DNA from 2 places in the Streptomyces sp. NPDC039609 genome. Region 2 is predicted to be linked to the other one. Evidence: riboswitches for the same ligand, from Rfam matches in the RefSeq annotation. Region 2 holds a riboswitch; the other holds the start of a gene.
What was found. Region 2 has a riboswitch for ZMP and ZTP ahead of ACZ561_RS10135 (bifunctional 5,10-methylenetetrahydrofolate dehydrogenase/5,10-methenyltetrahydrofolate cyclohydrolase). Riboswitches for the same ligand answer to the same signal wherever they lie in the genome.

Region 1: it holds a riboswitch for ZMP and ZTP, as region 2 does, so the genes downstream of both, ACZ561_RS16190 (serine hydroxymethyltransferase) here and ACZ561_RS10135 (bifunctional 5,10-methylenetetrahydrofolate dehydrogenase/5,10-methenyltetrahydrofolate cyclohydrolase) in region 2, are expected to answer to the same signal.

What each region holds. Positions count from the first base shown of each region.
Region 1 covers NZ_JBVIUJ010000005.1:200,520-215,842, forward strand. The annotation lists gene ACZ561_RS16180 (RNA polymerase sigma factor) at 1-459, shown strand, start outside; gene ACZ561_RS16185 (hypothetical protein) at 434-1,237, shown strand; gene ACZ561_RS16190 (serine hydroxymethyltransferase) at 1,525-2,793, opposite strand; ZMP/ZTP riboswitch at 2,874-2,964, opposite strand; gene rocD (ornithine--oxo-acid transaminase) at 3,072-4,277, shown strand; gene ACZ561_RS16200 (glutathionylspermidine synthase family protein) at 4,323-5,504, opposite strand; gene ACZ561_RS16205 (hypothetical protein) at 5,524-5,814, opposite strand; gene ACZ561_RS16210 (hypothetical protein) at 5,905-6,753, shown strand; gene pdxR (MocR-like pyridoxine biosynthesis transcription factor PdxR) at 6,765-8,180, opposite strand; gene ACZ561_RS16220 (carboxymuconolactone decarboxylase family protein) at 8,228-8,743, shown strand; gene ACZ561_RS16225 (isocitrate lyase/PEP mutase family protein) at 8,740-9,483, shown strand; gene ACZ561_RS16230 (malate dehydrogenase) at 9,562-10,551, opposite strand; gene ACZ561_RS16235 (helix-turn-helix domain-containing protein) at 10,849-11,835, opposite strand; gene ACZ561_RS16240 (DUF3017 domain-containing protein) at 12,089-12,667, opposite strand; gene ACZ561_RS16245 (bifunctional methylenetetrahydrofolate dehydrogenase/methenyltetrahydrofolate cyclohydrolase) at 12,670-13,530, opposite strand; gene ACZ561_RS16250 (hypothetical protein) at 13,776-14,408, shown strand; gene ACZ561_RS16255 (DUF2079 domain-containing protein) at 14,487-15,323, opposite strand, start outside.
Region 2 covers NZ_JBVIUJ010000003.1:205,512-220,834, forward strand. The annotation lists gene ACZ561_RS10120 (DEAD/DEAH box helicase) at 1-2,595, shown strand, start outside; gene ACZ561_RS10125 (SWF or SNF family helicase) at 2,592-3,878, shown strand; gene ACZ561_RS10130 (hypothetical protein) at 3,901-4,578, opposite strand; gene ACZ561_RS10135 (bifunctional 5,10-methylenetetrahydrofolate dehydrogenase/5,10-methenyltetrahydrofolate cyclohydrolase) at 4,686-5,540, opposite strand; ZMP/ZTP riboswitch at 5,569-5,675, opposite strand; gene ACZ561_RS10140 (GAF domain-containing protein) at 5,810-7,090, shown strand; gene exaC (acetaldehyde dehydrogenase ExaC) at 7,136-8,659, shown strand; gene ACZ561_RS10150 (zinc-binding dehydrogenase) at 8,886-9,527, opposite strand; gene ACZ561_RS10155 (CHAT domain-containing protein) at 10,386-12,494, shown strand; gene ACZ561_RS10160 (nSTAND1 domain-containing NTPase) at 12,491-14,056, shown strand; gene ACZ561_RS10165 (hypothetical protein) at 14,066-15,323, shown strand, end outside.

The sequences.
Region 1 (15,323 bases), on a different contig from region 2:
GCGGAGGCCGAGGACGTGGTGCAGCAGGCCTTCTTCAAGGCGTATCGGTCGCTGGGGCGGTTCAAGGAAGGGGCCGCGTTCCGGCCGTGGCTGCTGCGGATCGTGGTCAATGAGACGAGGAACACAGTGCGCTCGGCGGGTCGGCAGCGGGCCGTCGCGGGGCGGGAGGCGGAGCTGCTCGCGGGCGAGCCGCTGATACCGGACGGGGCGGACCCGGCGGTGGCGGTGGAGGAGGGCGAGCGGCGGCGGCAGCTGCTCGCGGCGCTGGACGGGCTCGGTGAGGACCACCGCCAGGTGGTGATCCACCGGTATCTGCTGGAGCTGGACGAGGCGGAGACGGCCGAGGCGCTGGGCTGGCCGCGGGGGACGGTGAAGTCCCGGCTGAGCCGGGCGCTGAAGAAGCTCGGACTGGCATTGGAGGGAGGTGACGAGCATGACGGACGAGGGGCTCCCGGATGAGCTGCGTGACCTCGGACGGCATCTGAGGGTGCCGGACACGGACGGGGAGACCATGGCCGAGCGGGTGCTCGCTCAGCTCCTGGCGGAGCAGGTGCCGGCGCCCGCGGCCCCGCGGCGGCGGTTCGGCCGGCCCAGGTTCGGGTGGCTGCGGTCGGGGTGGCTGCGCGGGCGGTGGAAGGCGCTGCTCGCGGCCCTCTCCGGGGTGCTGGTGGTGCTGGTGCTCACGCCGCCCGTCCGGGCGACGGTGGCGGACTGGTTCGGCTTCGGCGGGGTGGAGGTGCGGTACGACCCCGGGACGCATCCCGGCCCGGGCGCGGCGGTGCCGGAGTGCACCGATCCGGTGTCGCTGGAGGAGGCCGGGCGCAGGGCCGGCTTCACGCCGCTGATACCGAGCACGCTCGGCCCGCCCGACGCGGTCTCGGTGACCGGCTCGGCGGAGCCCGGGCGGGCGGTGATCACCCTGTGCTGGCGGGAGGACGGCGGTCGGACGGTCCGGCTCGACGAGTTCCCGGCGCGGCTTCCCATGGCCTTCGGCAAGCAGGTCCAGACGCATCCGGAGTGGGTCGATCTCCCGGACGGCGCGGAGGGCTACTGGTTCGCCGAGCCCCATCTGCTGCGGTTCCCGATGACGGACGTGAGCGGGAAGGAGTGGACCCACTCGATACGCACGGCGGGCCCCACGCTCCTCTGGACGAGAAACGCGGGAGCCCTGACCCTGCGACTCGAGGGCGAACCCTCCCTGGAGAAGGCCCGCCGCATCGCCGAGTCGGCGGGCTGAGCGGACGGCCCGCCCGGGACCGGACCGGCCAGGACCGCCCCGGACCCGACCCACTCGGACCGGCCGGGACCGGACCGGACCGCCCCGGGCCCGACCCACTCGGACCGGCCCGTGTCGGACCGGCTCGCGTCGGACCGGCTCGCGTCGGTCCAGCCCGGGATCACCGTCCGGGGTCAGACCGTCCGGGTCAGACCGTCCGGGTCAGACCGTCCGGGTCAGACCGTCCGGGTCAGACCGTCCGGGTCAGACCGTCCGGGTCAGACCGTCCGGGGTCAGACCGTGCGGGATCAGGCCGGGAGGCCGGGGGCCGGGAAGGACGCCATCAGGGCCGCGACCTCGGCGCGGATCGTGAGGAGCGCGTCCTCGTCACCCGAGCCCGCCGCCGCGACGCCCCGGTCGATCCAGTCGGCGACCTGGGTCATGTGCTCCGTACCGAGACCGCGGGAGGTGAGGGAGGGGGTGCCGATGCGGACGCCGGAGGGGTCGAAGGGCTTCCGGGGGTCGTAGGGGACGGTGTTGTAGTTGACGACGATCCCGGCCCGGTCGAGGGCCTTCGCGGCGACCTTGCCCGGGACCTCCTTGGGGGTGAGGTCCATCAGGATCAGGTGGTTGTCGGTGCCGCCGGAGACGAGGTCGAAGCCTCGGGCGAGCAGGGCCTCGGCGAGGGCCTTGGCGTTGGCGACGACGGCATGGGCGTAGTCGCGGAAGGAAGGCTGGGCCGCCTCGCGCAGGGCGACGGCGATGGCGGCGGTGGTCTGGTTGTGCGGGCCGCCCTGGAGGCCGGGGAAGACGGCCTTGTCGAGGGCCTTCGCGTGTTCCTCGCGGGACATCAGCATCGCACCGCGGGGGCCGCGCAGGGTCTTGTGGGTGGTGGTGGAGATGACGTCGACGTGGGGGACCGGGGAGGGGTGGGCGCCGCCCGCGATCAGGCCGGCGATGTGGGCGACGTCGGCGACGAGCACGGCGCCGGACTCACGGGCGATCTCGCCGAAGGCGGCGAAGTCGATCGTGCGGGGCAGCGCCGTGCCCCCGCAGAAGATCACCTTGGGCCGCTCCTTGAGGGCGAGCTCGCGGACCTGGTCGAAGTCGATGAGCCCGGTGTCCTGGCGTACGCCGTACTGCACGCCCCGGAACCACTTGCCGGTCGCGGAGACGCCCCAGCCGTGGGTGAGGTGGCCGCCCATCGGCAGGGCCATGCCCATCACGGTGTCGCCGGGCTCGGCGAAGGCGAGGTAGACGGCGAGGTTGGCCGGGGAGCCGGAGTAGGGCTGCACATTGGCGTGGTCGACACCGAAGAGGGCCTTGGCGCGCTCGATGGCGAGGGTCTCGACCTGGTCGATGTTCTGCTGGCCCTCGTAGTACCGGCGGCCGGGGTAGCCCTCGCTGTACTTGTTCTGCAGGACGGTGCCGGAGGCTTCGAGGACGGCATGGGAGACGTAGTTCTCGCTGGGGATCAGTCGCAGGGTCTCGGCCTGCAGCTGCTCCTCGGCGCCGACGAGCGCGGCGAGTTCGGGGTCGGTGGCGGCGAGGGCGGGGTGCGGGGTGGTGTCGTTCATGGCGTTCCTCCGGGCGTTCGGCGGATCCCGGGGTACGGCTCAGATCGACTGGGCGGCACCACACGGGAGGTTCGGTTTCCCGAAGATGCCCAGGCGGGCGGCATCTCGTGTGGTCTGCCGCGCACGGCTCCCCCGGGGTCGCTTCCCCGTACGCCAGTCGCCGTGCGTGTTTCCAGCCTAGCGGGCGCGCCGTCACCCAGGTTTCTTCGTGCGGCATCCGAGCGACGATAGAAAAAGGGGCCACACCCGCCCCAGCCCGCAGGACGAACGGAGATCCCGTGTCGAGAACGCAAGACGCGATCGCTTCCGCGGAGGCGCACAGCGCTCACAACTACCACCCCCTGCCCATCGTCGTCGCCTCGGCGGACGGGGCATGGATGACCGACGTCGAGGGCCGCCGCTACCTCGACATGCTCGCCGGGTACTCGGCACTCAACTTCGGGCACGGCAACCGGCGGCTGATCGATGCCGCGCGGGCGCAGCTGGAGCGGGTGACGCTCACGTCGAGAGCGTTCCACCACGACCGGTTCGCGGAGTTCTGTACGCAGCTCGCGGAGCTGTGCGGCAAGGAAATGGTCCTGCCGATGAACACCGGCGCGGAGGCCATCGAGACGGCGGTGAAGACCGCGCGGAAGTGGGGGTACGAGGTCAAGGGCGTGCCGGACGGGCACGCGAAGATCGTGGTCGCGGCGAACAACTTCCACGGCCGGACGACGACGATCGTCAGCTTCTCCACGGACCACGAGGCCCGTGACCACTACGGTCCGTACACCCCGGGTTTCGAGATCGTTCCGTACGGCGATCTGACGGCGATGGAGCGTGCGGTCACCGCGCACACCGTGGCGGTGCTCCTGGAACCGATCCAGGGCGAGGCGGGGGTCCTGGTGCCGCCCGCCGGATATCTCCGCGGGGTGCGGGAGTTGACCCGTGAGCGGAACGTGCTGTTCATCGCGGACGAGATCCAGTCGGGCCTCGGCCGGACCGGGCGGACGTTCGCCTGCGAGCACGAGGGCGTGGTGCCGGACGTGTATGTCCTGGGCAAGGCGCTGGGCGGCGGTGTCGTCCCGGTCTCGGCGGTGGTCGCGGACCGTGATGTGCTCGGGGTGTTCCGACCCGGCGAGCACGGGTCGACGTTCGGCGGGAATCCGCTGGCGTGCGCGGTGGCGCTGGAGGTGATCGCGATGCTGCGGAGCGGGGAGTACCAGCAGCGGGCGGCCGAGTTGGGCGAGCATCTCCACGCCGAGCTGGGGCTGCTCGTGGGCGGGGGCGCCGTCGAGGCGGTGCGCGGGCGCGGGCTGTGGGCCGGTGTGGACATCGTGCCGTCCCGGGGCACGGGCCGGGAGATCTCGGAGAAGCTGATGGACCGGGGCGTACTGGTGAAGGACACGCACGGTTCGACGATCCGGATCGCACCGCCGCTGGTCATCAGCAAGGAGGATCTGGACTGGGGTCTGGAGCAGCTGCGGGCGGTGCTCTCGGAGTGACACGGCGCCCGCCCCGTCGTGCGGGCGCCGTCGTCGGCGGAGCGGTCAGAGGATGACGTGCGGCAGGAAGCGGGCGTACTCGTCCGTGATCAGGCCCGCGGACTCGCGGATCCCGAGCCCCGCCGCCTCGTCCTCGACGACCCATGCGCCGAGCACGACACGGTTCCCGTCGAAGTCGGGCAGTGGGGCCAACTCCTGGTAGCAGCAGGGCTCCTCGCGCAGCACGGCCGGGGAGCCCTGCTCGTGGACGGTGACGCCCGCGCCCTCGCGGCCGAGCAGCGGCTTGGCGACGTAGCCGCCGGTCGCGGCCAGTTCGCGGGGGCCGTCGAGGTAGGCCGGCAGCAGGTTCGGGTGGTCCGGGTAGAGCTCCCAGAGGATCGCGAGCAGCGCCTTGTTGGAGAGCAGCATCTTCCAGGCGGGTTCGATCCAGCAGGTCGTGCCCGTACCGCCGCCGTTGTCGAGGGTGTCCAGGACGTACGGGCCGAAGCGGTCGGTGGTCAGCCACTCCCACGGGTAGAGCTTGAAGCAGCTGCGGATGAACCGGAGCCGGTCGTCCACGAACCGCCCCGAGAGCCGGTCCCAGCCGATCTGTTCGACCGACAGCGCCTGCGTGTCGAGCCCGGCCTGCTGGGCCGTCTCGCGCAGATACGCGACGGTCATCAGGTCCTCGCCGAGTTCGTCCCCGTCGGAGTGGACGAAGTGCAGGGGACCGGGCGGCAGCAGCTTCGCCTGGCGCTTCCAGGCGTCGACGAGCCGCTCGTGGAGCGAGTTCCACTGGTCGGCGCCGGGGAAGCGCTCCTCCATCCAGAACCACTGCGGGCTGGCGGCCTCGACCAGGGAGGTCGGGGTGTCGGCGTTGTACTCCAGCATCTTGGCCGGGCCCGTACCGTCGTAGCGGAGGTCGAACCGTCCGTAGAGGGAGGGCAGTTCGGCCCGGCGGCGCCAGGACTCGGCGACGAGGGAGCCGAGCCGGGGGTCGGTGAGACCGAGATCGGCGAAACGATCCTGCTCGACGATGTGCGCCGCCGCCACCAGACACATGGCGTGCAGCTCCTCGACGACCTCCTCCAGCGCCTCGACCTCGGGCAGCGTGAAGGAGTAGTAGGCGCTCTCGTCCCAGTACGGGCGCAGGGAGTCGTCGGGGTAGCGGGTCAGGGGGTAGACGAGCCCCTGCTCCTCCACCGTCTGCTGCCACCCCGGCCGGGGGTCGATCGTGTGCCGCTGCATGTCGTACGGTCCGTCCCGCTCAGCCGCCGCCGGAACCGGAGCAGCCGAAGCCGCCGGTGTCGACGGCCGTCTTGTCGAAGCTGCCGCCGCTGACCCTGTTGTCGCTCACGCTGCCGCCGTAGTAATACGAACCGCGCGTCGAGCTGCCACTGCCGCTGCCACTGCTGCTCTCGCATTCGTAGCTCGGCAGTTTCTCCCGGGTCAGCGGGTCGACGCACCGCCGGTCCGGCTCGGAGCCGCAGGACGTGATCGTCGCCGCGAGCACCCCCATACCGCCGAGCACGACCGTGCTCGACCTCAGCCTGCGCATGTCAGTCCTTCCGATCACGTGGTCAGCGACCGCACAGTTTAGGCCGCTGTCCGAACGCCCTCGCACTAGAGTCCCTTTGTGCTCTTGGGGATGATTTGCGCGCTCGGATCGTCGCTCTGCTTCGGCATGGCGTCGGTGTTGCAGGCGCTCGGCGCGCGGGCGGCGACGCCCGGGACGGGCGCCGGCGTCGACGTGGCGCTGCAGTTGCGGGCGATGCGGCAGTGGCGCTATCTGGCCGGGCTCTCCCTGGACGGGATCGGGTTCGGGCTGCAGATCGTCGCCCTGCTGACGCTGCCGATCTACATGGTGGGGGCGGCGCTCGCCGCGAGTCTGGCGGTCACGGCGGTGGCCGCCTCGTGGCTGCTCGACGTCCGGCTGCACCGGATGGAGTGGGCTGCGGTGGGTGTGGTGTGCGCGGGGCTCGCGATGCTCGCCCTCGCCGCGGGCGACGAGGGCGAACAGAGCTCGTCGGAGGCGCTGCGGTGGGCGATGCTCGCGGCGGCGTTCGGGGTGCTGGGGCTCGGCGCGGTCGCCGGACGGCTGCCCGGCAGGCCGCGGGCGCTGGCCCTCGGCCTCCTCGCGGGCTTCGGCTTCGGGGTGGTGGAGGTGGCCGTTCGGCTGATCGACAGCTGGGACCTCGCGAACCCCGCGGTGTACGCGCTGCTCCTGGGCGGCGGGACCGCGTACGTACTGCTGACCTCGGCACTCCAGCGGGGCTCCGTGACGACGGCGACGGCCGGCGCGGTCCTCGGCGAGACGATCGGCCCGGCGCTGGTGGGCGTGATCTGGCTGGGCGACCAGACGCGCGAGGGCCTGGGCTGGCTGGCGATCCTGGGCTTCACCGTCGCCGTGGCCGGCGCACTGGTCCTGGCCCGCTTCGGCGAACCCCCGACCCCGGCGCCCGGACCGGAACCGTCGGGACCCCCGACGGACGGCTGACGGCGAGCCCGTCAGGGCAGGACGCGGCACAGCGCCGCCAGGGCGCCCGCCCAGGCGCTGTCCGGGGGCGTGCCGTAGCCGACGACCAGGCCGTCCTTGGTCGTCGGGACGTCCGGGTGGCGGAACCGGTTGAGGCCGAGGAGTGCCAGGCCCTGCCACGCCGCGGAGCGCAGGACCGCGGGTTCGAGGCCCGGCGGGAGTTCCAGGACCGCGTGGAGGCCGGCCGCGATGCCGCTCACCCGGGTCTCCGGGGAGTGCGCGGCCACCGCCTCCACCAGCTCGTCGCGCCGCCGCCGGTAGCGCAACCGCATCGCCCGGACATGCCGGTCGTAGGCGCCCGAGGCGAGGAACTCCGCGAAGGTCAGCTGCTCCAGCGAGCTGGACACCCAGTCCACCCGCCCCTTCGCCGCCACCACCTCGTCCACCAGACGCTCCGGCAGCACCATCCACGCCAGCCGCAGCCCGGGGGCCAGGGACTTGCTGGAGGTGCCCATGTAGACGACCCGCTCGGGGTCGAGACCCTGGAGCGCGCCCACGGGCTGGCGGTCGTAGCGGAACTCCCCGTCGTAGTCGTCCTCCAGGACGAACCCGCCCGATGCCCGCGCCCAGTCGATCGCCGCCACCCGCCGGTCGGGGTGGAGCGCGGCGCCCAGCGGGAACTGGTGGGCGGCCGTCATCAGCGCCGCGCCGACACCCTTCATCCCGGCCAACCCCTCGGTCCTGGTGCCGAGTTCGTCGTACGGAAGGGAGGGCAGCCGCAGCCCGGCTCCACGCAGCAGCTCCCAGTGCGCGTCGAGCCCGTACGACTCGACGGCCACCTCGCGCACGCGGCGGGCCCGCAGCACCTGCCCCATCAACATCAGCCCGTGCACGAACCCGGCGCAGATCACGATCCGTTCCGGCTGCGCGTGGACGCCTCGCGCCCGGGCGAGGTACTCGGCGAGCACGGTGCGCAGTTCGATCCGGCCACGCGGATCGCCGTAGCCGAACGCCTCGTGGGGCGCGGCCGTGAGCGCGCGCCGGGACGCCTTGAGCCATTCGGAGCGCGGGAAGGACGCCAGGTCGGGCGAGCCCGGCTTCAGGTCGTACGTCGGCCGGGCTGCGGCCGGCCGGGCCGCCGTCACCGGGGGCCGTGCGCCCGCCCCGGCCGCCCGGCGCGGCACGGCCCGCTGGGCGACCCGTGTCCCGGAGCCCTGCCGGGCGGTCAGCCACCCCTCGGCGACCAGCTCGGCGTACGCGTCGGCGACGGTGTTGCGGGCCACGCCCAGGTCCGCCGCGAGCGAGCGGGAGGACGGCAGCCGTACGCCCGCCGCCAGGCGCCCGCTGCGCACCGCCTCCCGCAGGGCGTCCATCAGCCCCGTCCGCAGACCCGTGCCGCGCAGCTCCAGATGGAGGTCGGTCCCAAAAGTGGCCCAGTCGTTCGCCATGGAAATGGACCATACTCCTGTGCCATCCCGGCCGTACGGTGATGACCATGACGACCACCACGACGAACGACACCGTGACGACCGAATACGCCCACGAGCACGCCCCCCGTCTCAACCTCGCCGAGCAGGTCCCGGAGTTCTACCGGGCGATGATCCGGCTGGAGCAGGCGGCCGCGAAGGACGTGGACCCGACCCTCTACCACCTGATCAAGATCCGGGCCTCGCAGATCAACCACTGCGCGTTCTGCATCGACATGCACGCCAAGGACGCGCTGGCGGAGGGCGAGTCGGTCGAGCGGATCGTCCAGCTGTCGGCGTGGGAGGAGTCGCGGCACTTCTACACCGAGCGCGAGCTGGCCGCGCTCGCGCTGACGGAGGCCGTCACCGTCCTCACCGACGGCTTCGTCCCCGACGAGGTGTACGCGAAGGCCGCGGCCCACTTCGACGCGACCGAACTCGCCCGGGTCATCGCCGCCATCACCGTCATCAACGCCTGGAACCGGATCGGCGTCAGCACCCGGCTGACGCCCGGCCACTACACCCCCGGGCAGTACGCCAGGTGACCCCCGCGTCCCCCGCCGACGTGCTGCGTGCCCTCCACTCCGGGCGCGCGGCGGACGATCCGCTGGTCGTGCCGGGTCCGTGGGACGCGGCCAGCGCGCGCGTCTTCGAGGAGGCCGGCTTCCCGACGCTCGCCACACCGAGCGCGGGAATCGCCGCCGCTCTCGGACACGAGGACGGCGAGACCCCGCCCGAGGAGATGTTCGCGGCCGTGGCGAGGGTCGTGCGGGCCGTCTCCGTACCGGTCACGGCCGATCTGGAGGACGGCTACGGCCTGGCTCCGAAGGAGCTCGTGGCACGGGTCCTGGAGACCGGGGCGGCCGGGGTGAACCTGGAGGACACCAGCCGCTCCGGCGGGCTCAAGGACCCGCGGGAGCACGCCGCCTGGCTCGCGGAGGTACGGGCGGAGGCCGGGCCGCGGCTCTTCCTGAACGCGCGCGTGGACACCTATCTGCGCGGGGTGGACGATCCGGCCGCCACGATCGAGCGGGCGCGGCTCTACACGGAGGCGGGCGCGGACTGCGTGTACCCGATCAAGGCGCCCGCGGCCCATCTCCCGCTGCTGCGCGCCGGGATCGACGCACCGCTCAACGCGCTGGCCCTGCCCGACGGGCCGTCGCCCGCCGAGCTCGGGCGGCTGGGCGCGGCCCGGATCACCTTCGGCCACGGCCTGTTGCTGCGCACCCTGCGGGGCGTCGCGGAACTGGCGGGAGAGCTGGCCGGGTTCGGACGCCCGGCGTGACGGGGCCGAGCGCCGCGGAGACGACTCCGCCCCCGGTCGCGGACGACCGGGGGCGGAGAGGGAACAGCCGGCTCAGGCTCAGATGAGGCCGAGTCCGCGGACCGCGTCGCGCTCCTCGGCCAGCTCCTGGACCGAGGCGTCGATGCGGGCGCGGGAGAACTCGTTGATGTCCAGGCCCTGGACGATCTCGTACTTTCCGTCCGTGCAGGTGACGGGGAACGAGGAGATCAGGCCCTCCGGGACGCCGTAGGAGCCGTCCGACGGGATGCCCATGGAGGTCCAGTCGCCCGCGGCGGTGCCGTTGACCCAGGTGTGGACGTGGTCGATCGCGGCGTTGGCGGCCGAGGCGGCCGAGGACGCGCCACGGGCCTCGATGATCGCGGCGCCGCGCTTGGCGACGGTCGGGATGAAGGTGTCGGCCAGCCACTGCTCGTCGTTGACGACCTCGGCGGCGTTCTTGCCGGCGATCTCCGCGTGGAAGATGTCCGGGTACTGGGTCGCCGAGTGGTTGCCCCAGATGGTGAGGCGCTTGATGTCCTCGACGGACGCGCCGGTCTTGGCCGCCAGCTGCGAGAGCGCGCGGTTGTGGTCCAGGCGGGTCATCGCGGTGAAGCGCTCGGCCGGGACGTCCGGGGCCGAGGCCTGGGCGATCAGGGCGTTGGTGTTGGCCGGGTTGCCGACGACGAGGACCTTGATGTCGTCCGCGGCGTGGTCGTTGATGGCCTTGCCCTGCGGCTTGAAGATGCCGCCGTTGGCGGCGAGCAGGTCGCCGCGCTCCATGCCCTTGGTGCGCGGGCGGGCGCCGACGAGCAGGGCCACGTTCGCGCCCTCGAAGCCCTGGTTCGGGTCGTCGAAGATGTCGATGCCCTTGAGCAGCGGGAAGGCGCAGTCGTCGAGCTCCATGGCGGTGCCCTCGGCGGCCTTGACACCCTGCGGGATCTCGAGGAGGCGCAGCTTGACCGGCACGTCCGCGCCGAGCAGGTGGCCGGAGGCGATGCGGAAGAGCAGCGCGTAGCCGATCTGGCCGGCCGCGCCGGTGACGGTGACATTCACGGGAGTGCGGGTCATGGCGATCTCCGTAAGACAGCTGGCGGTGGGGGTCCCTGCCCCTGATGCTGGACACCTCTCCTGATCGACGATCGATCGGTCGACCCGATGTCTCGACGTGAAGAGATATCCAGCGGTCAGGCTATCCGACCCGGGACCCGCTCAACCCCCACCCCCTTGTGGTCCGGCTCACTGCCACCCGACTGCCTTCGCACCGCGCCGCGGCGCGGTCACCGCTCGCCCGGCACCCCCGCCGCACCGCGCCGCGGCGCGGTCACCGCTCGCCCGGCACCCCCGCCGCGCCGGGCCGCTGCGCTGTCACCCCTCGCCGGTGCACTCCTTCGCCCCGCTCTTCAGCGTCGCGCAGGCCGTCGCGTCCGTGCCCTTGGCCACGGCGACCATCGGCGTGTACGCGTCGGCGTCGGCGTCCACCACCGCGTTCTGGCTGGTACCGGCGGCGGTGATGCGGACGGTGTCGCCGGGGCCCGCCCCGGTGATCCGCGCCCAGGCGGCGCCGCACGTCCTGCTGTACCTCACCTCCACCTGGCCGGCGGTGCCGACCCTGGCGCGGGAGACGGTGGTGGCAAAGGCGCCGCCGCAGCCCATCGCCTCCGGGTCCTGGCCCGCGCAGCCGGCTCCGGCGCATTTCACCCCTGCGGGGAGGGTGGTGCTGGGCGGCGCGCTCGGGGTCGCGGTGGGCGTGCCGCCGGCCTTCTTCCCGTCGTCGCCGGTGGAGCCGCCCCCGAGGTCGGTGAGGAGGACGGCCGCGGCGATGACGAGCAGGGCGCCGAGGACGCCGGTCAGGATCAGGGCGGCGCGGCGCGGGCGTGAGGCCCCGGAGGGCCGCCGGGGCGGCGTGGGGGCGGGTGGCGCCGGTCCGGCGGGGGCCGTGGTGCGCCGGGCGGGCGTCGGGCCGCCGTCGCTTCCGCCCCTGGTCTCGGTCGAGGCGTTCGCGCCGGAGGGGCCGGGATCCCCGAGGGCGGCGCGCGCCTGCGAGATCCGCAGGGCCTCCATGGTCAGGTCGCGGCGCAGTTCGGAGCGGCTCCAGGCACGCTCGGCGAGCTCCCACATCGTCGTGAGATGGCCGGTGTCGGTGCCGGTCACCTCGGCGAGCGCGACGACGGCGCCCCGGGGCGCGAGGAGCCGTCCGTTGAGATACCGCTCCCATGAGGTCTTGCTGTAGCCGGTACGGTCCGCGACGGCGGCGATGCTCAGTCCGCTGCGGTCGACCAGGCGTCGTAGCTGACTCGCGAACTCGCGTATCTGTGGGTCGAGTTCGTCCGGCAGCGCTTTCCAGCGAGGCATGCGCGTTCCCCCCTTGTCCCCCTTTGTGTCCCCCTAGAAGGATGCTCCGGGCCAGGATGGCAGTTCCCGGGGCAGGAGCGCACGGGTGCATACGAATCGGGCGTGCGCCCCCGGGGCGTAGCGGAATGGTCACTTCCGTGCCACAAGGCGCTGACGAACCTTGAACCACATTGGCACGTACATGACGCTCGAACGGAGGCGGCGCCCGTCCTCCCTCGGGGGAGAGGACGGGCGCCGCCGTTCCGTCGTGGGGCTAGGTGACCGTGAGGTGGAGGACGTCCTCCAGGAACGGGATCCTGAGCCAGGGGTTCGGCTGCACCATGAGCGCCAGCAGCACGATGAGCCCGCCCATGACCCCGTACGTGACCATGTCGGTGAACCGCGACCGTACGGCGAGCATCCCGACGGACGGCAGCGCGCGCCGCAGCCCCGCGCCGGTGAGCAGCGCCACGCCGACCAGCATCGTGCCGACCCGGAACGACTGCGCGAACAGATCCGTCCCGACGATGAACAGTCCCAGCGCGGTCAGCCCGAGCACGGTCAGCAGCGGCCACTGCCGCGCCGGCGCGGGCGCCCCGACGGGAGCGGCCCGGCCGCCGCCCTCGGGCCGCGCGGTGTCCGTGGTCATGGCGGGCGGACGCCGCGACCGCCCGGGGGTGGTCGCTGCGGCGTCCTTGGCGGACGGCTCGGCGGGGTCCTCGACGGGGGCTGCGGACTCGGCGGAGGCGTCCGGCGCCTCGCCCTCCGTCCGGCCCTCGGTCCGGCCCGCGTCCACGTCCTCACCCGGGCCCTCGGCGCCCGCGGCGCCCTTGGCGCTCACGCGCGAGGTCATCGTCAGAGCGCCGCGGCCGCGCGCTCCGCGGCCTCGACGACGTTGACCAGGAGCTGCGCACGGGTCATCGGGCCCACACCGCCGGGATTCGGCGAGATCCAGCCCGCGACCTCGGAGACACCGGGGTCGACATCGCCGAGGATCTTGCCCTCGCCGTTGCGCGAGACACCGACGTCGAGCACGGCGGCGCCCGGCTTCACGTCCTCGGCCTTGATCAGGTGCGGTACACCGGCCGCGGCGACGATGATGTCGGCCCGCCGCAGATGCGCCGCCAGGTCACGCGTACCGGTGTGGCACTGCGTCACCGTCGCGTTCTCCGAGCGCCGGGTCAGCAACAGCGGCATCGGACGCCCGATGGTGACACCGCGCCCCACGACCACGACCTCCGCGCCGTTGATCTCCACGCCGTGCTCGCGCAGCAGCTGGATGATGCCGTACGGGGTGCAGGGCAGCGGCGCCGGCTCGTTCAGCACGAGACGGCCGAGGTTCATCGGGTGCAGACCGTCGGCGTCCTTGGCCGGGTCCATCAGCTCCAGGATGCGGTTCTCGTCGATGCCCTTGGGGAGCGGAAGTTGGACGATGTACCCGGTGCACGCCGGGTCCTCGTTGAGCTCGCGTACGACCGCCTCGATCTCGTCCTGCGTGGCGGTGGCGGGCAGCTCACGCTGGATGGAGGCGATGCCGACCTGCGCGCAGTCGCGGTGCTTGCCCGCGACGTACTTCTGGCTGCCCGGGTCGTCGCCGACCAGGATCGTGCCGAGGCCGGGCGTGACGCCCTTCTCCTCGAGGGCCGCCACACGGGCGGTCAGGTCGGACTTGATCGCGGCTGCGGTGGCCTTGCCATCGAGAATCTGGGCGCTCATGGCCCCATCCTCCCGGATGACCCCTCGCTTGTTCCAATTCGGCCGTACACCGCCCTGCGCCAAGCGAACGGAGAGGTTGCACTTGCACAACTCCCGGCATTCCGACTGGACAAAAAGTCGATGCTACGACGACGATGACCGCGCAGTGCCGCGGGCAGTGCCGGGGGGCAAATCACTCAAAAGCCGTGAGAAGTACCTCCGCGCGGGCCGCGTCGTCCCCGCACAACCCACGGAGGAAACCCGCGATGAGCTTCGGCGAACCGAACAACCCCTACGGCCAGCCGCAGGGACAGCAGCCCGGATACGGTCAGCCGCAGGGCCAGCAGCCCGGATACGGCTACCCGCAGCAGGCTCCGCAGGGTGTGCCCCCGCAGCAGTACGGCTACCCGCAGGCTCCGCCGGTCCAGCAGCCGTATGGCGTGGGCGGTTACCCGGGCGCGGCCATGGAGATGCCGGGCGGGGTGAAGGCCGTGCGCGTGATGCTCTGGGTCCTCGGCATCCTGCAGGCCCTCTTCGGCGTTCTCGCCATGGTGGCCAGCAGCTGGTTCGCCGAGCAGATGGCCAGCTCCGGCGAGCTGGACGCCCAGGGCCAGGACGCCGTCGACGCCCTCGCCGTGATGATGGTCGTCTTCGGCGTCATCGGCCTCGCGTTCGGCGTGTGGGCCATCGTCATGGCCGCGAAGATCAAGTCCGGTGGTAACGGCATCCGCATCTCCGGCATCGTCTACGGCTCCCTCGTGACCCTGGGCAGTGTCGTCAACCTGATCGGCATGAACCCGTTCGCCCTGGTCAGCCTCGCGATGGGCGTCCTGATCATCGTCTTCCTCGCCAAGACCGAGGGCGCGGCCTGGTTCAAGCGCAACACGCAGCAGTACTGATCCACTCACGCGAAGGGGCCCGGTTCCACCAGGAACCGGGCCCCTTCGCGTACGTACACGCGACACACGCCACACACATCACACGCGGCGCAGCACCGCGAACTGTCCCGCCCGCGTCGACACCTCGTACCGCGCCTCCGGGTGCAGCGACGCCGCCAGCTGGACCGGGTCCGTCACCGGCTGGGACCAGCCCGAGTCGAGGTCGAGGGCGAGGTAGTCGGGGCTGACGCCCTTCGCGCCGCCCACCCAGTAGACGGTGCGGTCCGCCGTGAGGTGGGCCATCAGCGTCACATTGGTCTCCACGCTCGCCCCCTCCGGGACCGCGTCCACCGCACGCCTCGCGTCCAGCGTCCGGCTGTCCGTGGCGTACGTCTCCGAGCGGAGCAGCTCCCGCAGCGGGAGGTCCAGGGCGATCACGATCGAGACGGCCGTGACGACGGGGACGGCGACCTTCCCGTACGCGACGAGCCAGCCGCGCGGCGAGGTGCGGACGGCGCGCACGGCGTCGACGAGCGCGAGGAAGACGACCGGCATCAGGATGGCGCTGTAGTGCCAGATCATCCCCCAGTGGTTCGGATCCTGGGAGAGGAAGCGCCAGCCGAGCGTCGGCAGCACGAGCAGCATCAGCGGGGAGCGCAGGGCGAGGAAGCCGGTGATGCCGATGAGGAAGAAGAGCATCTCCCACTTGACGTCGGAGCCGAGCGACGAGAGCACGGCGTGCGCGAAGGAGACGTCGGCCCCTTCGTTCGACTTCTCGATCTTGGCCCAGTAGTCGTACTGGCCGACCCGGCTCGCCGCGGGGATCAGGACCAGGACCGTCAGGGCGAAGAAGGCGGTGCCGAACGCGGCCACGGCGGCACCGAGGCGCTTCTGCCCCCGCACGAAGAGGACCGCGCCGACCATGGCGACGGTGAG
Region 2 (15,323 bases):
CTCGGGGCCAAGGGCCTGTTCCTTCCCGGTCTCACGACCACCGACCGGGACGCCTGGCGGGCCGGGCCACTCGGCCCCGAGGAGCTGGCCGAGCTGCGGGCGCTCGCCGCCTCGATGCCGCCCACCGCCCATGCCGTACCGCTGTCCGGGGCCGGTCCGCTGCTGCTTCCCGCACCCGAGCGGCTGCTGCGCTCCTTCGTGGACGCGGTCGCCGACACGCTGCCGCGCTCCCCGGCCGCGCCGCTCGCCGCCGGCGGGCCCGCGTTCGCGGCCGAAGAGCCGCAGGAGCTGCCCGCGCAACGCGCGTGGGCGGCGGACGTGGCGGCCGGTCATGACGCAGGCGTACGCCTCTCCCTGCGCCTCGAACTGCCCGGTCTCGGCGAGCAGGACGCTCCGGCCTTCCGGGCCGTGCTGCAGATGCACAGCGTCGCCGACCCGACTCTCGTCGCGGACGCGGCGGACGTCTGGGCCGGATCGGGCACCGCCGGCGCGATGTTCGAGCCTCGGGCCCGGATGGATGCCCTTCTCGCGCTGCGCCGCGCCGCCCGCGCCTGGACGCCGCTGACCCCGCTGCTCTCGGCCGCGGTCCCTGACTCCGTGGAGCTGGCGGACGACGAGGTCACCGACCTGCTCGGCCCCGCGGCACGGGCTCTCGCCGCGACGGGCGTCCAGATCCACTGGCCGCGCGACATGGCCCACCGACTCACGGTCCGCGCGGTGATCGGTCCGCCGGACGGCGATTCCGACGCTACGGACGCGACGCACGCCACCAAGAGCGCCGAAGCCGAGCATGCCCCCGCCGACGGTCCCGCCGACCACCGCTCCTCCGCGCTCCCCTCCTTCCTGTCCGCCGACGCGCTCCTCGCCTTCAACTGGCGCTTCGCGATCGGCGACCAGCAGCTCACCCGTGCCGAACTGGACCAGCTCGCCGAGGCCGGTCGTCCGGTGGTCCGGCTGCGGGACCAGTGGGTGCTCGTCGACCCGGCGGAGGTGCGCCGCGCCCGCGCCTCGCACGACCGCAAGATCACTCCCGTGGACGCACTCGGCGCCGTCCTCACCGGGACGACGGAAGCCGACGGCCGACGGGTCGAGGTGCACGCGACCGGCTGGCTGGAGCAGCTGCGCGCCCGCCTCGCCGACCCCGAGGGCGGGCCTCAGGAGGTCGCCCAGCCCGCCGCGCTCGCCGCGACGCTCCGCGACTACCAGCTGCGCGGCCTCAACTGGCTGCACCGGATGACCTCCCTCGGCCTCGGCGGCTGTCTCGCCGACGACATGGGTCTGGGCAAGACGATCACGCTCATCGCGCTCCATCTGCACCGGCAGACCGAGCCCGCCGCAGCGGGTCCCACCCTCGTCGTCTGTCCGACCTCGCTGATGGGCAACTGGCAGCGGGAGATCGAGAAGTTCGCGCCCGGCACGCCCGTGCGCCGCTTCCACGGCCCGGCCCGGAGCCTGGAGGGCCTGGCCGACGGCGAGTTCGTCCTCACCACGTACGGCACCATGCGGCTGGACACCGAGCCACTGGCCGGACGGCCGTGGGGCATGGTCGTCGCGGACGAGGCCCAGCACGTCAAGAACCCGTACTCGGCCACCGCCAAGCAGCTGCGCACCATCGGAGCCAAGGCGCGCGTCGCGTTGTCCGGCACTCCCGTCGAGAACAACCTCTCCGAGCTGTGGGCGATACTCGACTGGACGACGCCCGGCCTCCTCGGTCGGCTCGGCACCTTCCGCTCCCGCTACGCCTCGGCCGTCGAAGGCGGTGAGGACCCGGCCGCCGCCGAGCGGCTCGCCGCCCTGGTCCGCCCGTTCCTGCTGCGCCGCCGGAAGTCGGACCCCGGCATCGCACCCGAGCTGCCGCCGAAGACCGAGACCGACCGGGCGGTCTCCCTGACGAAGGAACAGGCGGGGCTCTACGAAGCGGTGGTGCGGGAGACTCTCGCGGCCATCGCCGATGCCGACGGCATGGAGCGGCGCGGACTGGTGGTGAAGCTGCTGACCGGGCTCAAGCAGATCTGCAACCATCCCGCGCAGTACCTGAAGGAGGAACGGCCGCGCATCGACGGCCGATCGGGCAAGCTGGAGCTCCTCGACGAGCTGCTCGACACGATCCTCGCCGAGGACGCGAGTGTCCTGGTCTTCACCCAGTACGTACAGATGGCGCGGCTGCTCGAACAGCACCTGGCGGCGCGGGGCGTACGGACGCAGTTCCTGCACGGCGGCACGCCCGTCGCCGAGCGCGAGGCGATGGTCACGCGCTTCCAGGACGGCGAGGTCCCCGTCTTCCTGCTGTCGTTGAAGGCGGCGGGCACGGGGCTCAACCTGACCCGGGCCGGGCATGTCGTGCACTACGACCGCTGGTGGAATCCGGCCGTGGAGGCCCAGGCCACCGACCGCGCGTACCGCATCGGGCAGACCCAGCCGGTGCAGGTCCACCGGCTGATCGCCGAGGGCACGATCGAGGACCGGATCGCGGACATGCTGCTGCGCAAGCGGGCGCTGGCCGACTCGGTGCTCGGCGCGGGCGAGGCGGCGCTGACCGAACTGACGGATGCCGAGCTGGCGGATCTGGTCCAGCTGCGAGGGGACGGACGATGAGCGGGTACGCACACGACGACGAGCGGACGTTCGCGGCGCTGCCGCCGGCCCGCGGTTCCGGTTTCGCCCGCACGTGGTGGGGCCGGGCCTGGCTGAAGGCGCTCGAGGACACGGCGCTCGACGGCCGGCAGCTGAAGAAGGGGCGCAAGCACGCCCGTGAGGGTGCGGTGGGCGCGGTCGCGGTGCGGCCGGGACGGATCACGGCTGTCGTACGGGACGACGACGGCTCCTCGTACCGCAGCGATGTGCTGCTGCAGGAGCTGTCGGCGGACGAGTGGGACCGGCTGCTCGCCCTCGCGGTGGAGAGCGCGGGGCACATCGCGGCTCTGCTCGACCACGAGATGCCGCCGCATCTGGTGGAGGACGCGGCGGCGGCCGGGCTCGAACTGCTGCCGGGCATCGGCGATCTGGACCCCCAGTGCGGCTGTGAGGCCTGGGACCACTGCCCGCACACGGCGGCCCTCTGCTACCAGATGGCGCGGCTGCTCGACGAGGACCCGTTCGTGCTGCTGCTGATGCGGGGGCGCGGTGAGCGGGCGCTCCTCGACGAGCTGCAGGAGCGCAGCGCGGCGCGGGCGGCTCCGGCCGCCGGCGACTCCGCCGAGGAGGAGGTGGAGGCCGGAGGCGTCCCGGCCGCGGAGGCGTTCGCCGCGCGGGACATCCTGCCGCCGCTGCCGGCCCCACCGATGCTGCTGTCGGCGCCGGGCGTGCCGCCGTCCCTGGACACGGAGACGGACCCGGCGCCCGGTGTCGACCCGTCGGCGCTGGAGTTCCTGGCGGCGGACGCGGCCGGGCGGGCGCATCGGCTGCTTGCCGATGCGCTCGCCCCGGGTCATGAACAGACCGCGATGGAACCCTCCCTGACGGTCGGGCAGGACGCGGTACGGCTGGCGGCCGCCGGGTCCGTCCCTTCGGGGATCGCGGCCCGGCTCGCCACCGGGTCAGGGCGACGGCGGGCGGAGCTGGACCTGGCCACGCGCGCGTGGCGGTACGGGGGCGCGGCCGCCCTGTCCGTGCTGGAGGAGGAATGGACGCCGGACGCCGAGGCGCTGGCACGGGCGAGGACGCTGCTCACGGAAGCCTGGGAGGACGCCGACCGGCCGGTGTTGAGGCCGGCGGGGGCGGCGCGCTGGACCGTGGTCGGTGCCGAGGCGCAGCTGCGGCTCGGCGAGGACGGACGCTGGTGGCCCTACCGCAAGGAGCGCGGACACTGGGTCCCGGCCGGTCCCGCGGACCCGGACCCGGCCGCAGCGCTCGCGACTGCGGTGGCGGGAGAGGACTGAGGCGTCGCCATCACCATCACTGTCACTGGAGCGGCGCGGTGAGCTCGCGAGCCGTGCCGCCCGTGGCGGAGTTCGGGGTGTGGGCGGCGAGGCTGCAGGCCACCGAGTCGGAGCCGAGGAGGTAGCTGCTGCGGTACGGGTACTGGACGAAGGTGATCCAGCGCGTGCCGTACGGCTGCTCCGCGGCCTTGCGGCGCAACGGCTCTCGGCAGAGAGCCGCGGCCGCGTCGCGTATGTCCCGGTCGGCGGCGTGGTCACCGGACAGCCTTAGCTTGGCGACGAGTTGGGCGTCGTGCGGCTGCTCGCAGCCGCGCCGCACGACGGTGCCCGGCGCCTCGCGGTCGATGTCGAAGCACTCCCCCGGCGCGAGCTCCTCGTACGCAACGGGCGAGCTCGCGCCGGACGGGCCGGCGCTCGGCGAGCGTGGGGCGGACGGGCGGGCGGCGGGCAAGCCGGGGCGGCGCGAGGGCCTGCGCGTAGTGGCCCCGCCCTGGGGTGCGAGCTCGCGGCTCGCGGCCTGTGCCGTCGCGGACCCCAGATCCCCCCGGTCCTCCGGGTCCGCCGAGAACCGGCCCGCGCCCCCGCCGCCGTGAAAGCTCACGGCCACGAGAGCCGCCACCAGGAGAAGGACGGGCACAAGGAGGTGCCGTAGCGGCGGCAGCAGGTCGACGGAGAGCCGGGACATGGCGACCAGGGTCACTCACGAACCGTCAGCTTCTGTTGCCTGAAGGCAAGTTGCAGCACACCGCGTACAGAACGGTGACAAAGTCAGTTCACTCAGGGGTCGCGCGACACCCAACCCTCGTGCTAGAGGCCGAGCTGGCGCTCCGCCCCTTCGACGGTCTGCGCGAGGAGCACGGCGATGGTCATCGGGCCCACACCACCGGGTACGGGCGTGATCAGCGAGGCTCGCTCGGCGGCTGTCTCGAAGTCGACGTCGCCGATGTTGCCGGGGTTGTAGCCCGCGTCGATCACGACCGCGCCGGGCTTGATGTCCTCACCCTTGATGAAGCGGGGCTTGCCCACGGCGGCCACGAGGATGTCGGCCTCGCGGACGATCGAGGAGAGCTCGGTGGTGCGCGAGTGGCAGTACGTGACGGTGGCGTCGCGGCTGAGCAGCAGCAGACCGGCCGGCTTGCCGAGAATCGCGGAGCGGCCGACGACGACGGCCCGCTTGCCGCTCAGCTCGACGTCGTACGCGTCGAGCAGGCGCATGATGCCGCCGGGGGTGCAGGAGACGAAGCCCGGGAGGCCGAAGCCCATGGCGGCGAAGGAGGCCATGGTGACACCGTCGACGTCCTTCTCCGGCGCGATCGCCTCGAAGGCGGCGCGCTCGTCGATGTGCGGTCCGACCGGGTGCTGGAGCAGGATGCCGTGGACCTCGGGGTCCTCGGAGAGCGCGGTGATCGCATCGACGAGCTCCTCGGTTGTCGTCGAGGCGGGTAGCTCCACGTGCTTGGAGCGGATTCCGGCCTTCGCGCACCGGTTCTGCTTCATCTTCACGTACGTGACGGAGGCCGGGTCCTCGCCGACGAGCACCGTGGCGAGACAGGGCGTGACGCCGGTGCGGCGGGTGATCTCGGCGGCACGCGCGGCGGTCTCCTCGACCGTGCGGCGGGCGAGCGCGGTGCCGTCCATGAGGGAAGCGGTGCTGGTGGACATGGGCCACTCCTGGGCGTCGTCGATGACAGGTGATCGCCCAGGCGCACGGCAGCGACGGATCCGCGCGGGTGCGTGGAGTCCGCGGGGCCGCTCCCCGGTGGTGATCCACCTCAAGCGCCAGTCACGGCCCGAGCCCCACTCTACGTGAGGGCCTGGTGGCGGTGTCAGGACAGGGGGCGTGTGCCGCGGTGTCCGCACGCTTGTGGGCGGCTCCCGCGCGCACGACGATGGCCACGAAGGGAACGGTGGACCTCGACGTGGAGGCCGAGTTGAGCGATGCGTGGGTGGCGTCCGAGCCGGACACCGGGGCGCTGAAGCGGGCGCACGAGGCGTTCACCAGCGGCGGCCGGGTGCAGCTCCCTCCGGTACGGCCGCTGGTCGCCGACTCCTGGCGGCGCTCGGCGCGGGCCAGGGTGAGCCCGGACGGCGCGGCCTGTGTGGAGCTGGCCGACGAGGAGCTCGCCGGGCATCGGGAGGAGCATCCGCTGTCCGCCGCGATGCCGGTGATCCGCGAGCTGATGGGCGCGTACGCGACGGATGGGGAGCATCTGCTCGCGGTCTGCGACGCGGCAGGCCGGATGCTGTGGGTGGAGGGTCATCCCGGGACGCTGCGCCGGGCCTGTGTGATGAACTTCGTCGCCGGGGCGCGCTGGTCGGAGTCGGTGGCGGGGACGAACGCGCCGGGGACCGCGATCGCCGTGGACCGGCCGGTGCAGGTCTTCAGCGCCGAGCACTTCCGTCGGCCGGTGCAGGCGTGGACGTGCGCCGCCGCTCCCGTACACGACCCGCGGACCGGACGGCTGCTCGGCGCGGTCGACATCACGGGCGGGGACCGGCTCGCCCATCCACACAGCCTGGCGTTCGTGCAGGCGGTGGCGCGGGCGGCCGAGTCCCAGCTGGCCCTGCTCGCTCCCGCCCCGGACGCGGACCGGGTGCGGCTGACCGCGCTGGGCCGGGACGAGGCGCTGCTGAGCGTCGGTGGCCGCCGGCTGCGGCTGAGCCGGCGGCACAGCGAGATCCTGGTCGTCCTCGCGCATCGCCCCGACGGGGTGAACGGCGACGAGCTCCTGACGCTCCTGTACGAGGACGAGTCGGTCACCCCGGTCACGCTGCGGGCGGAGCTGTCCCGGCTGCGGGGGCTGCTCGGCGCGGAGCTGTTGCGCTCCCGCCCGTACCGGCTCGACGCGGTGGTGGACGCGGACTTCGGCACCGTGGACCGGCGGCTCGGTTCGGGCGCGGTGTCGGCGGCGCTCGGCGAGTACGCGGGTCCTCTGCTGCCCGGTTCCCGCGCACCGGGGGTCGTACGGCTCCGCGAGCGGCTCGCCGACCGGCTGCGGGCGGCGCTCGTGGACCGGGGCGATCCGGTGCTGCTCGCGGACTGGACCTACAGCGCGTGGGGCGAGGACGACGTGGAGATGTGGCGGGCGCTGTCGGAGGTCGTACCGAGCTCCGGACTGGCGCCTGTGCTGGCCCGACTGCGGGCCCTGGACGCGGAACTGTCGGCAGGCGCAACGGTGTTGCAACGTCGGACGGCGCACTCTCGGCGGTGAGCGCCGGTCAGGGACGGCCGGCGCGGTCCGAGGGAGGCCATGTCCATGACCCGTTACGCAGCACCCGGGACCGAGGGCGCGATCATGTCGTACCAGGCCCGCTACGACCACTGGATCGGTGGTGAGTACGTCGCCCCCGCCCGCGGGCAGTACTTCGAGAACCCGAGCCCGGTCGACGGCCGTTCCTTCACCGAGGTCGCCCGCGGCACGGCCGAGGACGTGGAGCGCGCTCTGGACGCGGCGCACGCGGCGGCCCCGGCATGGGGGCGTACGGCCGCGACCGAGCGGTCGAACATCCTCCTCCGTATCGCCGACCGGATGGAGGCGCACCTGGAGGAACTGGCGGTCGCGGAGAGCTGGGAGAACGGCAAGCCGGTCCGCGAGACCCTGGCCGCCGACATCCCACTCGCGATCGACCACTTCCGCTACTTCGCGGGGGCGCTGCGCGGCCAGGAGGGCACGCTGAGCGAGATCGACGACGACACCGTCGCGTACCACTTCCACGAGCCGCTGGGCGTGGTCGCGCAGATCATCCCGTGGAACTTCCCGATCCTGATGGCGGTCTGGAAGCTCGCCCCGGCGCTCGCGGCGGGCAACGCGGTGGTCCTCAAGCCGGCCGAGCAGACCCCGGCGTCCGTGCACTTCTGGATGAGCCTGATCGCCGACCTGCTGCCGCCGGGTGTGGTGAACATCGTCAACGGCTTCGGCGCGGAGGCGGGCAAGCCGCTCGCGTCCTCGCCGCGCGTCGCGAAGATCGCCTTCACGGGCGAGACGACGACGGGGCGGCTGATCATGCAGTACGCCTCCGAGAACATCAAGCCGGTCACGCTGGAGCTGGGCGGCAAGTCGCCGAACATCTTCTTCGACGACGTATGGGCGGCGGACGACGACTTCCGCGACAAGGCGCTCGAGGGCTTCACGATGTTCGCCCTGAACCAGGGCGAGGTCTGCACGTGCCCGTCAAGGGCCTTGATCCAACGGGGCCACTACAGCGAGTTCCTGGATGCGGCGATCGCCCGCACGGAGAAGATCCTCCCGGGCCACCCGCTGGACACGGACACGATGATCGGCGCCCAGGCGTCCAACGACCAGCTCCAGAAGATCCTCTCGTATCTGGACATCGGCCAGCAGGAGGGCGCGAAGATCCTGACGGGTGGCCGGCGAATCGAGTACGACGGTGAGTTGGCGGGCGGGTACTACGTCCAGCCGACGATCTTCGAGGGCGACAACCGTATGCGGATCTTCCAGGAGGAGATCTTCGGCCCGGTCGTCGCGGTCACCTCCTTCACCGACTTCGACGACGCGATCCGCACGGCGAACGACTCCCTCTACGGCCTGGGCGCGGGCGTCTGGACCCGCGACGGCAACACGGCCTACCGCGCGGGCCGCGCGATCCAGGCGGGCCGCGTCTGGACGAACTGCTACCACGCGTACCCGGCCCACGCGGCGTTCGGCGGCTACAAGCAGTCGGGCATCGGCCGCGAGACCCACAAGATGATGCTGGACCACTACCAGCAGACGAAGAACTTGCTCATCTCCTATTCACCCAAGAGTCTTGGCTACTTCTAGAGAGAGCAAGCACGTTGCCTGACGTAGGGAAGAGCCACGCCAGGCGCGTCCTCTCGATCCCGCGAGCAGCGATCGACGTCGGCTGATCTCAGGTTCGTCGTTAACCTCAATCCGCGCCCAGAACTCACCTGCTCGGCCGTCTCTGGTCGTCCAGAACCGGGCTGAGATCGGCCGGGCCCACGCCGCTGCCGGCCGGGGGACGGCGAGGGGCGCAGGCGAGAGCGACTCAGGAGATGTCGACGATCGTGCGCAGTGCCTCGCCGGTGTGCATCTGACGGATCGCCTCGTTGATGTCCGTCAGCGGGACGTGGTGGGTGATCATCGACTCCAGGTCGATGTGGCCCGCGCGCCAGTCGATGATCGTGGCGTAGGTACGGCGGATGCCGTCGCCGCCGTAGAAGCAGGGCAGGATCACCTTCTCGTTGAGGACCAGTTCGGCCATGCGAGGCGAGTCGCGTCGTACGCGGCGCGCAGCGTGCCGGCCTTGCCGACGGCCTCGAAGGTAGTCGAAGCCGAAGCCTCCGGTGACGCGCCTGGTCACCTCGGTCAGCTCGTCGGGGGCGACCGCATCCATGGCGCCGAACTTCAGCGCCCACTCGCGGCGGTTGGGCGTCGGGTCCACGGCAATGATCTGTGTCGCGCCCGCCACCTTGGCGCCCTGCAGGATGCTGATGCCGACGCCGCCGAGGCCGATCACGACGAGCGACGAACCCGGCTTCACCTTGGCGGAGTTTAGAGCTGCTCCGATTCCGGTGGTGACACCGCAGCCGATCAGGGCGGCGATGTCGAACGGCACGTCGTCGGGGATCGGGATCGCCGCATAGGCCGCGATCACGGTCCCCTCGGCGACGGTGCCGGCGCCCAGCATGCCGGGGACGATCGTCTCCCGCTGCGGAAGTTGGGGTGGGCTAGATTGCGGTAGCCGCCGCGGCAGCCCTCGGCTCTCCGCGTTCCCCGCTGCTGGATGGGCTCCGACGGGCTCCGAATGCGGTCTGGGCAAGCACTTCCCCGAGCCCAGGTCTCGCTGCTGGTTAACCTCACTGAGGACTTCGCCCCGGAACCGGCACCCGCCGAACCATCGTCGCGCCAGTCCGCGCAGAGCATCCCTCGGCACCACACCACCAGGTGTCCCGCGAGCAACGGCCGGCGACACGAGCAGCCACACTCTCTGACGTTCGGCCGACCGGGCATCGACCGGCCGTCACTGGCGGAGGCCCGTCCAGCACTGCCCCACCTTCCCCGTCGGCCGCTGTTCGACACGATCTCCCTGTCGTGAAATCGGTCGGCAGTCCGGCCGGATCACGCGACCGGACCAAGGACGAGTTGGACGTCGGTGAGAGGGAGGCTGGGGTCCTCGGCCATCCGATGGGCGGCGGTGTGCCGCAGCGCGTGCAGCGTCGCGGACGTCCCAGTCTTGGCTTCGCCCGCTCGAGCATACGGTGAACAGCGTGGTAGGTCACCGGCCTCGACGGCGAGCGCAATGTCCACCAACAGCGAGAGGCGTGGATGGATGTCCAGCCAAACCGGGGAGGCACGCGGGCGGCGCGCTCCCGAGCACAACCAGCCTTCGATCCGGTGTGTCTGGCCGGGACCACGACCACCCAAGCAGGCCTCCTTGTGGAGATGTTGCCCCCCGCCCTCCGCCGGATGAGACTGAAACTATCGGGGATTCACGCAGACACCGGGTGTCGCATCTGGCGTCCCCGCATGGCAATGCGGAGGAGTCATGTCTGACGTCAACTTTGAGTTCGGCTTGGCCTGGAAGAAATACCAGGATGCTTTCGATATCAACCTTCGCTACTGGGACTCCACTTCAGCCGACTGGCCGCAGCATCCGAGTGCGCCGCTATCGATAGATCTAGAAGAACTCGGGCGGCACCTGGATGACGCCGACGCCTACGGTCGGACTCTGACTGAAATGGTGTTCGGTCAGTCAGACGAAACAGCCAATTTCTTCGAAAAGGCAATTGCTGCTGCAGGCGGCAGCAATGTGCATTTCCGTATTCATCTCGATGGTCCAGCGAAGTATCATTCGGTCCATTGGGAGCTGCTGCGCACACCTGACGGAAGTCATCCTATAGCCACGAGCAGCAATATGCTGCTGTCGAGGTACCTCGCCAACGCCGACTGGAATCCGCTGCCCTCACGTCCCGCACATGACACACGGGCTCTTATCGTGATCGCCTCGCCGAACAATTTGCACGAGTTCGCACCGGGGCCACAACGGAAGCCGCTGGCTCCCATCAACGTTAATGAAGAACTGCAACACGCCTGGACTGCGCTCCAACCCTATCGATGCCAGACGCTCGCCGGGCCGGAAGCTCGGCCGACCTTGGACCAGATCATGCGGCGCATAGACGACTTCCAGGGTGCTTTCGACATACTCTACATCGTCTGCCACGGGACCATGTACCACGATCGCCCCATAGTATTCTTGGAGTCGTCGGACGGTACCGCCGACCCGGTCGACGCGGTCCAACTTGCCGACCGTATCCGTGGACTCGAACGGAAGCCAACTCTGGCGGTTCTGATCTCCTGTCAGTCCGCTGGCAGCGATGCCGATTTCCATGGCGACGACGACGAACTGCGCAGTGACGACAATGGCGTGCTAGCAGCACTCGGACCGAGGCTGGCGAGTGCGGGTGTCGGCGCCGTTGTGGCAATGCAAGGCAACATCACCAAGACATCCGCCGACATCTTCACGCCCACGTTCTTCAAGAGATTCGCGGAAGATCTGGCCGTCGACCGGGCGATGGCCACCGCGCGGAACGCGATCCGGGATCGGCCGGACTGGTGGGTTCCCGTGCTCTTCTCCCGGCTGCGCTCCGGCCAGGCATATCACCGCCTGACGCCCACCGGTGACCTGACGAAGACTTGGACAGCTTTGGTAACCATGGCCCGGAGTGGCCGATTCACTCCCATCCTCGGGCCCGGTCTGGCTGACGGGATCCTGGGTTCGCGGCAGGAGATCGCCCGCAGGTGGGTGCGTCGTTGGCAGATGCCGATTGCCCCGCACGGGCACGGAAATCTTGCCCAGGTCGCCCAATACCTCCGCGTCTCCTATTCACCGAACATGGTCAGCGCCTACCTAGAGGACTATTTGAAAACCGAATTCCGGGAGAGGAAGGCCAACGCCGAGGGCGCCGACCCGTTTACCTCGCTATCGTCTTCGACGATAGAAGAGGATCCTGCGGGTGCCATAGTCGAGGTTGGACGCAAGCTCCGCGCCGCATGCGACGACGATCCGTATCGCGTCCTTGCGTCGCTGCCGATCAAGGTGTATGTGACTACCGGGTGGACCGACCTCCTCCAAGCCGCCCTGCGAGAAGGAGAGAACAAATCTCCGGTGACTATGTGCTTCCCGTGGACACCCCGCGCGCAATGGAACAGAGTCGACACCTCCGTTCTGCCGTCGGTGGAGAAACCTTGGGTCTATCACCTCTTCGGGCGTCTCGAGAACCCGACTTCACTCGTCCTGACGGAGGATGACTATTTCGCATGGCTCACCGCATGGATCGACAAACGCCCCGAGGTTCCCGAACTCGTGCGGGGCAACATGAGCGGTGCCTCGCTGATGTTCCTCGGATACCAGCTGGACGACTGGGATTTTCGAGTGGTCTTCCAGAGCATAAAGAGCTTCCTCGGCTACCCAGGGGTGAGCGATTCGGACAACGTTGCGGTCCAGCTCCGGCCCGACAATGAGCTCATCGAGCCGGAAGCTGCACAAAAGTATCTGCAGTCGTATTTTCGGCCAGACAACGTAAAGATCTTCTGGGGCACCACCCAGAACTTCCTCGCTGAGCTGAAACGGCAGCTGGAGGGAGGTGTCCGATGAAAGCCGAAACCATGCCGACCACCTGGGTGACCGGTTCGCGCAGCAATCCATATATCGGGCCGCGAGCCTTCCAGTCGGGCGAACATCTACCGAACCGTGCGCGCGAAGCCAGCGAGCTCGCGAATCTCGTCGTCGCAGAACGTGTAGTGCTGCTCCACTCACCGTCCGGGGCCGGGAAGACCTCTCTGATCCAGTCAGCGGTTATGGGGATCCTCGCCGAAGGCGGCTTCCGTTCCCTTGGGCCGGCTCGAGTAGACAAACTCCCGCCGCCCGGACTACAGGTCCGCAATCGGTATGTCTACAGTCTGGCGCTACACTTGCTCGGCCAGCGGTCCACCGATCCGCAACTGTTCGCGTCCTGCACGCTTCGGCAGGTCCTTGATCGCGCCATGGCTGAGGCCGAGCCGCCATTCGGCCCACTACAGGAGCCGGTCTTGCTCATCGACCAATTCGAGGAGGTCCTGACCCTCGACCCCACCGACTGGGAGCAGAAGACGGAGTTCTTCGAGGAACTGGGCGGCGTGCTGAGCAACTTCGCCAGTTCCTGTGGGCCCGATGCCCCCGATCAGGTGACGGAACCCCAGGCTCCGGACGAGCCCCCTGAACGGACCTGGCCACACAGGCTCTGGTTGCTGCTCGCGATGCGCGAGGACTACATGGGGGGTTTGGAGCCGTACCGCAAGCTTCTCCCTGGCCAGCTGCGCGCGCGGTACCGCCTCGATTTCCTCACACATCAGGAGGCGCGCCTGGCGATCCAGCGTCCAGCTGAGAACCGGGGAGTCCGATTCTCGGACGCCGGGGCACAGGCACTCATCGAGCGGCTGGCCACGACCAAGGTGAGCAGTCCCGATCACCCGAGCGAGTGGCAGCAGACACCCTACGTGGAGCCCGTTCAACTGCAGGTCGTCTGCCACCGCCTGTGGCGAGAGGTCAAAGCGGCGAGTCACGAAGGCTTCGATGCCATCAGCATCGACGACGTAGAGGCGGCCGACATCGACGACGCACTTAGCCGGTTCTACGGGGACTGCGTGTCCGACGCTGCATCGACGACGGGCGTGCCCCAGCAGGCGATACGCGACTGGTTCGAGAACCACCTGATCACAACACAGGGCTTCCGCAGCCAGACGGTCACAAGACCAGCACCGGGGGAGGAGGGCGCACAGCTACTGAGGGTGTTGGAGGACTCGCATCTCATCCGGGCCGACACTCGTGCCCAGAACACCTGGTACGAGCTCGAGCACGATCGACTCATCACAGCGGTGCAGCGGAGCAACGATTTTTGGCGCTGGGCCAACCTCCTCCCATGGCGGGTCACCGCGCACGACTGGCAGCGCAGCGGGCGGCCCAAGGCACTCCTGGCCCCGTCACGCGAGATTCCCCGCTTGGCGCTGGGCAAGGATGAGGACCTGACAGCGACAGAACGCGAATTCCGTGCGGCCTCCATGGAGGAGGCGCAGCGCGGCCGGCTGATGTGGGCCGCCCGCAGCGCTCTGAAGATGCTCGCCGTGCTCTGCCTCATCCAGTTCGGGGTGATCATCCTCCTCATCATCCTGCTGGTATAGGAGGCGGCCATGTCCCATGCACCCGGCGCAGGCGACGTGCCTGGAACCGAAGAGTGGCAGGCCATCTTCAACGGGGTCGACGCGGACACCGGTTCTTATCTCTTCGCCCCGACGCCGCTTTCTGCTCTGGCCGAGCAGATCCAAGGCGGGGTTCAGTCAGAGGGACAGCATCTTCTGGAGCTCAGGAACCGACGTCACCGGGACGAAGCGCACTTGGCGGTGATGTATGGACGGAATCCCGAGGAGCTGGCGTCGGTAGGCTGGGCACTGCTCACACCGGAGGAGACGGACCCGGCGGTCTTGGCTGCCCTCGAACCCCTGCGGCGCCTGCGGCAGCAGCAAGCCGGCGATCTGTACCGGGAACTCACGGTGAAGACCGGAGAGACCGTTGAGGAGTTCCGGTCGCGGCATCGCCTTGCGCCTGGACCCGTGGACCCGCGGATCATGCCGTATTACCTGCTGCTGGCAGGCAGCCCGGAACAGATCCCCTTCTCCTTCCAATACCGGCTCGGTGTCAGTTACGCGGTGGGCCGTGTGCACTTCGACACCGCTGAGGAATACGAGTCCTACGCGGTCTCAGTGATCGCCGGTGAGAGAGGCTCCGTCTCTGAGCCGGCATCGCGCGAGGGACCACGAGTGCACCTGTTCGGCACACGCAACCCCGGTGACACGCCGACGGCGCTCAGCGCGTCACGGCTGATCGAGCCGCTCGCCGTCGATCTGGCCTCACTCGCCCCCGGAGTCGGTCTCACCCACGACATCGGCGAGGGGGCGATCAAGGAGCGCCTCCACAGTCTACTGTTCGACGCATCAGCCCCCGAAGTAATCTTCACTGCGACCCATGGCCTGGGCCGTTCGGCCGACGGGCGGCGAGAGACCCAGGGCGCACTGCTCTGCCAGGACTGGCCCGGTCCCTTGACGAAGCCGGGCAGGATCTGCGGCGACCACTACCTGGCAGGAGCGGACGTCCCCAACGATCGCCCGGTCATTCCGCGGGTCATGTTCTCCTTCTGTTGCTATGGGGCCGGTACGCCCGCCGTGGCCGAGTTCCCGGAGAACGCCGCCAACCAGCCTCCCCCTGCCGCTGAATCGCCCTTCGTGGCCCGCCTCCCTCAGCGGCTGCTCGGCAACGCCGCTGGCGGTGCACTGGCCTTCGTCGGCCACGTGGACCGCGCGTGGAGCTGCTCGTTTCTGTGGGGCGGCCTGACTCCGCAGATCACCGCGATGACCAGCACTCTGCTGGCCGCCCTCGACGGCAACAGGATCG